One region of the Donghicola sp. XS_ASV15 genome, then DNA from elsewhere that is predicted to be linked to it. Evidence: riboswitches for the same ligand, from Rfam matches in the RefSeq annotation. Region 1 holds a riboswitch; each other region holds the start of a gene.
The links. A riboswitch is a leader RNA that binds a small molecule or an ion and turns the genes downstream of it on or off. The one in region 1 is predicted to bind cobalamin.
Positions count from the first base shown of each region.

Region 2: linked by a shared signal. The riboswitch ahead of AB9K37_RS11220 (DUF1636 family protein) and the one ahead of AB9K37_RS04950 (hypothetical protein) in region 1 are both predicted to bind cobalamin.
Region 3: linked by a shared signal. The riboswitch ahead of AB9K37_RS08185 (DUF4198 domain-containing protein) and the one ahead of AB9K37_RS04950 (hypothetical protein) in region 1 are both predicted to bind cobalamin.

Region 1 is NZ_JBGFGN010000112.1:6,350-9,553, reverse strand. It holds gene acs (acetate--CoA ligase) at 1-758, opposite strand, end outside; gene AB9K37_RS04950 (hypothetical protein) at 1,123-1,401, opposite strand; cobalamin riboswitch at 1,489-1,679, opposite strand; gene AB9K37_RS04945 (hypothetical protein) at 1,711-2,370, opposite strand; gene AB9K37_RS04940 (glycine zipper family protein) at 2,354-2,731, opposite strand; gene AB9K37_RS04935 (isopenicillin N synthase family dioxygenase) at 2,835-3,204, opposite strand, start outside.
Region 2 is NZ_JBGFGN010000135.1:89,862-93,065, reverse strand. It holds gene AB9K37_RS11235 (ABC transporter ATP-binding protein) at 1-138, shown strand, start outside; gene AB9K37_RS11230 (ABC transporter ATP-binding protein) at 154-909, shown strand; gene cobO (cob(I)yrinic acid a,c-diamide adenosyltransferase) at 1,099-1,719, opposite strand; cobalamin riboswitch at 1,757-1,974, shown strand; gene AB9K37_RS11220 (DUF1636 family protein) at 2,074-2,442, shown strand; gene cobW (cobalamin biosynthesis protein CobW) at 2,445-3,204, shown strand, end outside.
Region 3 is NZ_JBGFGN010000128.1:21,786-24,989, reverse strand. It holds gene AB9K37_RS08190 (homocysteine S-methyltransferase family protein) at 1-741, opposite strand, end outside; cobalamin riboswitch at 1,023-1,240, shown strand; gene AB9K37_RS08185 (DUF4198 domain-containing protein) at 1,365-2,153, shown strand; gene cbiM (cobalt transporter CbiM) at 2,157-2,774, shown strand; gene AB9K37_RS08175 (cobalt ABC transporter permease) at 2,771-3,204, shown strand, end outside.

The DNA of each region.
Region 1 (3,204 bases):
GGTGCTGCGTGCTCCATCAGAGCGTTCACGTCCACGTCGCGACCGTCGACCCAAGTGGTCTGACCGCCGGTGTGCTTGACCACGAGGCAGCGGACCTTGTCCGAGCAGTGCAGAAGCGCGGCATCCGCGTTCGACTTCAGCGGGGTGACGCGGCCGCCACGGGGCGCTTCGTCTGCGGTGATGATGACCTTGGCGCCGCAGTCGTTGACGCGGTTTGCCAGAGCGTCGGGCGAGAAGCCCGCAAACACGATCGAGTGGATCGCACCGATACGGGCACAGGCCAGCATCGCATATGCCGCTTCGGGGATCATGGGGAGATACAGGATGACACGATCACCTTTGGTCACACCCTGGCTGCGCAGGACGTTCGCCATGCGGCAAACCTTGTCGTGCAGCTCGTTGTACGTGATGTGCTGTGCTTCGTCGTCCGGATTGTCGGGCTCGAAGATGATCGCAGTCTGGTCGCCGCGCTTTTCGAGGTGACGGTCAATACAGTTGTAGGCAACGTTCAGGGTGCCATCGTGGAACCACTTGATGCTGACTTCACCGAAGTTGTAGTTGACGTCTTTGACCTGAGTGTAGGGCTTGATCCAGTCCAGACGTTTGCCGTGCTCGCCCCAGAATGCTTCGGGGTCGTTGACCGACTGGGCATACATCTCTTGGTACTTTGCCGCGTCGATGTGAGCGGTTTTCGCATATTCGGTGGGGACCGGATACACCGGTTCCTTGACCTCGGCGGTTTGCGCTTGAGTGGACATAAGGCTCCTCCCTCTGTCGTTATATGGACGCCCCGAAGTGGGGGCAAAATGCAGCAACACAATATGACGCTGTCTCTCCCTTAGCGAGACATTACCAGAGTTTGAAAACAATGGAATAAGTCCCTGCGTCGCATAAATTTATTTGTGAAGTCGTTTTACTCGAAAGGTAAATTTAGTAAATTCAAGCCCCGCTATCTGAAAAAGTCATCGTTACATCAATATGATATGTGAAAACAAGATTTCGGGTTAGCGGAGCATTTCTGCGACCAATGTCTTGGGTGCCTGCGACCGATCGGCGCAACCGTGGGGATGGTAGCGCCGGACATTTAGTTTGCACATTGGGCAGGCAATTGGTTGCGCCCCTCTACTGCAGAGGATTTGAGCGGCGGCGCCCGCGCCGGCGAACAGAGAGACTCACTGGACGCGATGCTTCGACCAGCAGTTTCTGAAATGCGATCAGTGCGTCTGTATCAACATCGCTCTGCTCGACCTTCGCGGCCGCAGCGCGTGCCTCTTTGCGTAGGTCCAACGCACTGTCGAGCGACAGGCACCACTGTAGGAAACTGGCGCGCGCCAGATGTTCCGGATTGGCGGTTGATGCAGGTTTGGCCGACAATACGTCAACGATTGTGTTCAAGGTCATGGCGCCCTCCGCGCAGGAAGCAAGGCATCAAGGCGGAGAACGGAAGACCAAGCAGGGGCCACCGCATCCACCGGAACACCCCGTCCGGGTTTGCAATACGTTGATGGCAGGTCTCCTGACTCGCGTGTCGTCGCTGGTCCTTCCCTTCCCGGCAATATGCCAGTGGCTGTAAAGGACAGCTCTTCGCTTACAGTTGCGGGGGCAGTCGCGGACTTACACCGCGTTCCCTTTTCATGCCGCACCGGAAAGATACGGCAACCATCAAGCGCAACGATGACGGGGGCCAACGCCCCCGTCAATCGGTTTCCCTCAGGCGTGCTGCGGCATTGTCGTTTTGCGCGGCCAGAGTGTGACGGCCAGCCACAGAAACAGGATCATAAATGACAGGCCAAAGACAGCTGCCGCGACCTCTGCCAGTGCCGGATGGATGGTCAAGAGACCTGCCGTACCGATCACCAGCGCCAATGCCTTTTGCGCCGAGCTCAGAGCCGGACCGCAGGCGACACCAAGGATCCAAAGCGCCCCAAGAAGCTCTGTCCCGCCACCGATCCCTTCGACCAATGTGACGGCGATGTGCCAATGTCGCGCGGCCTCTGACGGAGCGAGGTGATAGATCTGCGGCAGGGCAGACAGAGCCACAACGGCCACCAGCCCCGCCGCGATCACCAGCGCCGACCAGACAAAGCCGATCCCCGAAATCCACTTTTGCCAAAGCGGCCCGGTCGATGGCCCCAATGCAAACACCAACCCCAAGAGCGCGAGCCCATTCACGACGTAGATCGTAAAGTACCACAGCCCCAAGAGGGTCGCGTTCTCGACCATGAACGCCAGCGTTCTGATCGAAGGCATCCCGGCAGCGTCCATATCTGCGGATGCAAAGGCCGTGCTATAAAGAACGAGCCCGATCAAATAGGTCGCGCCGCACATTCCTGCAGCCATGGCGGCAAAGGATTTATCCGACCACGGCATGACCACGTCCTTTCATGCAGTTGACCACGATCTCTTCGCGCTTTTCTTTGCCTTCGACCGCAGCAGTTCCTCCAAGAATCGCAGCGCCCCCCAGAGCATTGCCGACAATCTCGTCTTCGTCATCCGCGGCCATTGTCAAAAGCGCTCCTGCGGCTGCGCCGATGGCAGCGGCGCCGTACGCTTCTTGGGTCAGGTGCGTCTGGTTCTTGGCAAGGCGCTGACACGCTGCCAGATCGCTTTGAAAGCCGATTTGGGTGGGGCCATCGTGTATTGGCGTGTAGTTCGCGCCGCCATCCGAACAGGCCGAAACCAGTACCCCGCCTGCGATGGCCAGAAGAATGTGTTTGGAAAAACCTTGCATTGTCATTGTCCCTTATCAGTGTTGACTGAGCAGGGTTTTGACTAATTGGTTGGTTTTTTCACATGACCGCAGGCATCAACCACGTGGCCTTTGGTATCAAAGGTCAAGCTGTGCTTTTCAAATGCAGGTAGGTTTCGCGGAATCGGCGCTCTAGGTGGTCCCCAGCCAAAAGCGTACCGCCGGTTCCGATGGGCGCGACGTTGGTGTCGAAATTGGGATTAAAGAACAGAGGAACCGATATCCGCTCTTCGCTAGAGCCAATGACGCGGTGCAGGGTTGCCTTGATGCGGCCGTTGGTCCAGCTCTCCAACATTTCCCCAAAGTTTATGATGAAGGTTCCAGGTTCAGCCTGTACCGGCAACCAAGAGCCGTCGTGCAGTTGAACCTCTAGCCCCGCGACACCATCGGTCGCCAACAATGTCACGCAGCCGTAATCCGTGTGCGCCGCAATCCCAAAGTCCTTGGCCCCAGCA
Region 2 (3,204 bases), on a different contig from region 1:
GACATGCACGTGGTCTTTAGCCTTGCCGACCGGATCACCGTTCTGGCCCAAGGCACCCCGCTGGTCGAAGACACCCCGCAGAACATCAAAGGCCACCCCAAGGTCCGCGAAGCCTACCTTGGCGAAGCGCAGGTCTAATCAGGAGATTTCCCTATGAACGTAAGACCCGATTTCTCCAAGAACTCGAACCACGCAGAAACGGCGCCCGCCTTTCTGTCGGTCTGGGACATGCACGCCTACTACGGCGAAAGCTACATCGTGCAGGGCGTCAACTTTAACGTCCACGAAGGCGAAATCCTCGCCCTTCTTGGCCGGAACGGCGCTGGCAAAACCTCGACCCTGCGCGCCATCGCACGCACAGGCAGCCCGCAGGTCACTCACGGCGAGATCTGGCTGGACCACCAGCCCCTGCACAACATGACCAGCTATGAGGCTGCAGCGGCGGGCCTCGGTCTCGTTCCCGAAGACCGCCGGATCATCCCCGGCCTCACAGTCGAGGAAAACCTGCAACTGGCCCAAATCGCCCCGCCCATCGGCTGGTCGATCGACCGCCTCTACGATCTGTTCCCCCGCCTTGGCGAGCGCCGCAAACAAGAGGGCGTGACCCTTTCAGGCGGCGAACAGCAGATGCTGGCCATTGCCCGCGCCCTAGCCCGTGACATCAAAGTGCTCCTCCTCGATGAGCCCTACGAAGGCCTCGCGCCCGTGATTGTGGACGAGATCGAGAAAACCCTGATGCACATCAAAGAACAGGGCATCACCACTGTGATCGTGGAACAGAACGCCGTCCGCGTTCTACAAATCGCCGACCGCGCGATCATCCTCGACACCGGCGGGATTGTCTATGATGGCTCTGCCGCCGAAGTTCTCGCGAACGAAGAGTTGCGCGCCGAATACCTTGCGATCTGACAGCTTCGACTGTCAGACACACAAAAGGGCCCAGCTGGGCCCTTTTTCTTTTCGCGCTGCGCACGAATGCCTTCGGCGAGGGTATTTATCGCCAAGAAAGAGCGAAGAACCCCGTACTCTTTCTTGGTCCCAATACCCCGGGGGTGAATTGGCGCGCAGCGGCAAGAGGGGGCAGCGCCCCCATTCCACTCAGAATTCGACGCCTTTCTGCCCTTTGATGCCAGACCGGAACGGATGCTTCACCAAGGTCATCTCGGTCACCAGATCTGCCGCCTCGATCAGCGGCTCTTTGGCATTCCGACCGGTCAGACACACATGGGTCATGGGCGGCTTTTCTTCTTTCAGGAAGCGCACCACCTCTTCGACGTCCAGATAATCATAGCGCAGGGCGATATTGATTTCGTCCAAAAGCACGAACTTGATCTCGGGGTTCAGGATAAGCTCTTTGGCTTTTTCCCAGCCCTTATTAGCCATCTCGATATCGCGTGATTTGTCTTGGGTCTCCCAAGTGAACCCTTCGCCCATGGCGTGGAACTGGCAGAGATCGTTGAAGTTCGCCTCGATCAAGGTCCGCTCACCGGTCTCCCATGCGCCCTTGATGAACTGGACCACCGAGCAGGGCATTCCGTGGGCGATACAGCGCAAGATCATTCCGAAACCGGACGACGATTTGCCCTTGCCCGGCCCTGTATGGACAATGATCAGGCCCTTCTCGCCCTCTTTCGTGGCCATGATTTTGTCCCGCGCCGCTTTCTTCTTGGCCATCTTGGCCGCGTGACGGGCTTCATCAGTTTGGGGCTTATCGCTCATAGGACGATCCTTACGCTTGACAAGGTGGGGTGCCTTCCCTCAGGTGGGCGGCGCTGGTTCCTGTCTATGACAGGCGAAGAGGGAATGCGCTACCGCTTTGCGACCAAAATCGCAGCCGAAACGCAGCCGCCCCCGCGACCGTGACCGGAGAGGCCCCGTTGCCACTGGCATCCATTTGCCGGGAAGGATCGGGCCAGCCGAGGACCCCCTCGGGCTCCGCAAGCCGGGAGACCTGCCAGCACGATGAAATGTACGGGCGACCGGGGTGTGTCGCGGCCGGCTTTGACAGGCGCGTACCGTCGTGCCCGATGGCCAGTGATCCCCCGTTTTCCCAGCCAGTTTAGGGAGGCACCCATGGCCGAGGTCACCTTGACCGTCTGCACCACCTGCCGCCGCATCGCGGGCGGAGAGCCCGTCGCGGACGAGCCGCGCCCCGGCGCGCGCCTGTATGACACCCTGACCCGGTCAGACCTGCCCGAGAACGTCCGCCTGAAGCCCGCCGAATGCCTGTCTGCCTGTTCGCGCGGGTGCTCGATTGCCCTGACCGGAGGCCCCGCCCGTTGGACCTATGTCTACGGCGACATGGACCCCGACACGCAGGTAGAGGAAATCCTGACCGGCGTGCGGGCATATGCCCAAACCACCGACGGGATCGTCCCTTGGCGCGAGCGCCCTCAGGCGTTCCGCAAACAATCCATCGCCCGCATTCCCCCGCAGGAGTAACCATGTCTAACCTGTCTAAAATCCCCGTGACCGTGATCACCGGCTTTCTCGGCTCTGGTAAAACCACGTTGATCCGTCACCTGATGCAGAACCCACAGGGCAAGCGTCTGGCCGTTCTGGTCAACGAATTCGGTACCGCTGGTGTGGATGGTGACATCCTGAAATCTTGCGCCGATGAAAATTGCCCCGAAAACAACATCATGGAGCTTGCGAACGGCTGCATCTGCTGCACCGTGGCCGATGACTTCATCCCGACCATCGAACGGCTGATGGCCCTGCCTGAAACGCCCGAGCACATCATCATCGAGACCTCGGGTCTGGCTCTGCCCAAGCCCCTGCTCAAAGCGTTCGACTGGCCCGCGATCAAGTCGCGCATCACCGTGGATGGCGTGATTGCCGTCGCCGATGCCGAGGCTGTCGCTGCTGGTCAATTCGCCCCCGATCTAGACGCCGTTCAAGCGCAGCGCGAGGCGGACGAGAGCCTGGATCACGAAACGCCCCTGTCTGAGGTCTTCGAGGACCAGATCAGCTGCGCCGACATCGTACTGCTGTCCAAGGCCGATCTGGCCGGTGAGGCTGGCATTGCCAAGGCCAAAGAGGTCGTTGAGGCCGAAGCCCCCCGCAAGCTGCCGATCATCGCGATCACCGATGGCGCGGTTGATCCCCGCGTGATCCTTGGCCTCGAGGCTGCGGCAGAGGACGACCTGCACAACCGTCCCTCGCACCACGACGGCCACGATGATCACGAACATGACGATTTCG
Region 3 (3,204 bases), on a different contig from region 1:
CGAGTGCCAGAAAGCCGTGGGCGTCTGCCCCGAAAGAGTCCGTCCCGAGGCATCGGTGATGGTGCCCGAAATCATGATGGGCAGTTGCCGACCCACTTTGGCGAAGCTCTCAAACGCGGCAAAGATAGCCGCTTTGGCATTCAGCGTGTCGAAAATCGTTTCGATCAGGATCAGATCAGAACCACCCGCGATCAACCCGTCGATCTGCTGGCCGTAAGCGGCGCTCAGTTCGTCAAAGGTCACGGCGCGGTAGCCGGGATCATTCACATCGGGACTAATGGAAGCGGTGCGGTTAGTCGGCCCCACAGCGCCTGCGACCCAGCGGGGTTTGCCGTCCTGCGCGGTTGCGCGGTCCGCAGCGCGGCGGGCCACCTGTGCGCCCGCGACGTTCAGATCATGCACCGCGTTCTCCAAGCCGTAGTCGGCCTGCGCGATGGTGGTCGAAGAAAACGTATTGGTTTCCAGAATGTCCGCACCCGCTAGAGCGAACTCTAGCTGGATGTCCTCGACCGCTTGGGGCTGGGTCAGAACCAGCAGGTCATTGTTGCCCTTTTGCGGGTGGTCCAAATGGTGGCGGCAGCCAGGACCGTGAATATGACCGCTGGCGGTAAAATCTTCTTCGGTCATGTTCAGGGTCTGGATCATCGTCCCCATCGCACCATCGAGGATCAGAATACGCTCGTTGGCGGCTTTGGCGATGGCATCGTACGAAGGGCTGCGCGGCAGCGAGAGAGAGTTCATGAGGGCACCTGCTTTCTGCGCACGCGCGTACCACGGTCAGGAGACAAAGCATAATTCATGCTTCTTGAGTTTGTTATGAACGAAATTCATATTCAGTCAGCGCACCGCTTCGCGGATGCTCTCATTGACGTTGTGACCAAAGGCCCACCCGGCTGTTTCGCTCGGTTGCGCTCAAACCATTTAAAACGGTTCACAACGCGAAAACGGCGCAGCGACACCCCTCTTCCGAGTCGCGTCCCTGCCCTATCACGTTCGAGATTGACTCGGCTATGAACTCCCTGCATTACAAAGCCGTGAACGGTTCTGCGTGGCGCGACACGGCGCAGCAGAAGTAAAAGGGAACACGGTGCGGCGTACCCATCAGGGACCAAAACCGTGGCTGCCCCCGCAACTGTAAGCGGTGAGTGCGTCCAACACGCCACTGGGGAACACCCCGGGAAGGCAAGGACAGCATAACGACCCGCGAGCCAGGAGACCTGCCGTCACGGGGTCGGGAAACCGGCCTTACCCAACCGGACGCCGGGGTGAGCGTCTGGCTCGGCAGGTCTAAAAATCTACCGTGTCCAGCTTCCCTACTGTCCTTTCATCTGCGGGCCTATGCCCCGCATTCTGAGAGGTTCGAAATGAAGAACAAACTCCTGTCAGCCGCCGCGCTGATCACATTCCTCCCGATTGCCGCGCAGGCGCATTTTCTCCTGCCTTACGCTGACGAAACACAGATTTCGACGCCGGGCGATGTCCCCTTGGCCGTTGTGTTTTGGCACCCCTTCGAGAACGGCCATGTGATGGAAATGGAGGCGCCTGAAGCCTTTTACATGATCCACAATGGCGAAAAAACAGATCTGGCTGATCGTCTGGAAGCCGCCAGTTTCAAGGGTGCAGAGAACGAAAACAACGGCTTTCGCGCGACCCTGCCCGTCAAACGATCTGGCGATTACGTCGTGGTGACCGAACCCGCCCCATATTTTGAAGAGAGCGAAGACAAGTATATCCAGCAGCTCACGAAAGTGGTTTTCAATCGTAACGAGCTCCCGACAGATTGGATGAACCCCGTTGGCCTGCGCACCGAGATCGTCCCCTTGGTCAAGCCTTACAATGTGATCACGGGCTCGAGCTTCACCGGCCAAGTCCTGAGCGAAGGCAAGCCCGCAGCGGGTATCGAGATCGAGATCGAGTACGTCGCTGCGACACCCGACATTCAGACCTTTTCCGCCAGTGAACCGACCGTCGGCACAATGCCCGGCGGAACCGTAGTCGCTATATCTGACGCGAATGGGTACTTTACATTCGGTGTTCCCAAAGCCGGGTGGTGGGGTTTTGCTGCTCTCGAAGCAGGCCCAGAGACAGAACACAACGGCAAACCTCTGAGTCAGGACGCCGTGTTCTGGATCAGAGCCTACAATATGGAATAATCCATGCACATTGTTGACGGCGCTCTTTCAAACTCTGTTGTCATCGCTGGCACCGTTTTGGCTGTCGGGGGCGTAGCCATGGGCCTCAAACGGCTAAGCCTAGAGAGGATCCCCGCAACCGGGATCCTCTCTGCCAGTTTCTTTGTTGCCTCTCTGATCCACGTGCCGATTGGTCCGTCTTCGGTGCACCTGATCCTGAACGGTCTGGCCGGGCTCATCCTGGGGTGGGCCGCATTCCCGGCGCTCTTTGTTGGGCTGTTGCTTCAAACCGTGTTCTTTGGCTTTGGCGGGTTGACCGTCTTGGGGGTCAACGCCCTGAACATCGCTGGGCCAGCGGTTCTGACCTGGCTCTTGTTCGGCAAGTTGGTCGAGCGTAGTTCCCCCACGACCGGCGCGATCTGGGCCGGTGTCGGTGGCGCCTTTGCTATCGCGGCCACAACATGTCTGGTCGCCTTTTCACTGATGCTCACGGGCGACGCGTTCATTCCCGCGGCCAAGCTGGTGTTCTTCGCGCATATCCCTGTCATGGTAATCGAGGCGCTGCTCACAGGTACGGCGGTCTATTTGGTGCGCAAGGTGCGTCCTGACCTTTTCTCGGCGATCAAGGGAGCGGCACATTGATCCGATACCTTGCCCTAATTATTGCATTGATTGCGCTGCCTTTCCCTGCTGCTGCTCACAAGGTAATTTTTGCGATCTTCAAATCCGGAGACTCGATTGAAGGCGAGCTTGGTTTTTCGAACGGTGACATGTCTGCGGGAACCACTATTCAGGTTCTAGATGCCCAAGGCGTGCAAATCGGCGAAGCTGTGACAGACCGCGATGGCTTTTTCATCTTTACCCCCACAGAGCCAATTCCGCACGTTTTCAAAGCGGATATGGGCGCAGGGCACGTGGCCGAAGCCACAATGCCCGCAAACGAGATCGCCGAAATCCTAGGCGTGGCTGCGATCGAGGAAACGTTGTCCCAACAAGCACCCGCCGGAACGGCGGAGACCGCGGCGCAGGTCACAGTGGCCTCTTTGTCCAACGAAGAACGTCTTGCCATCGC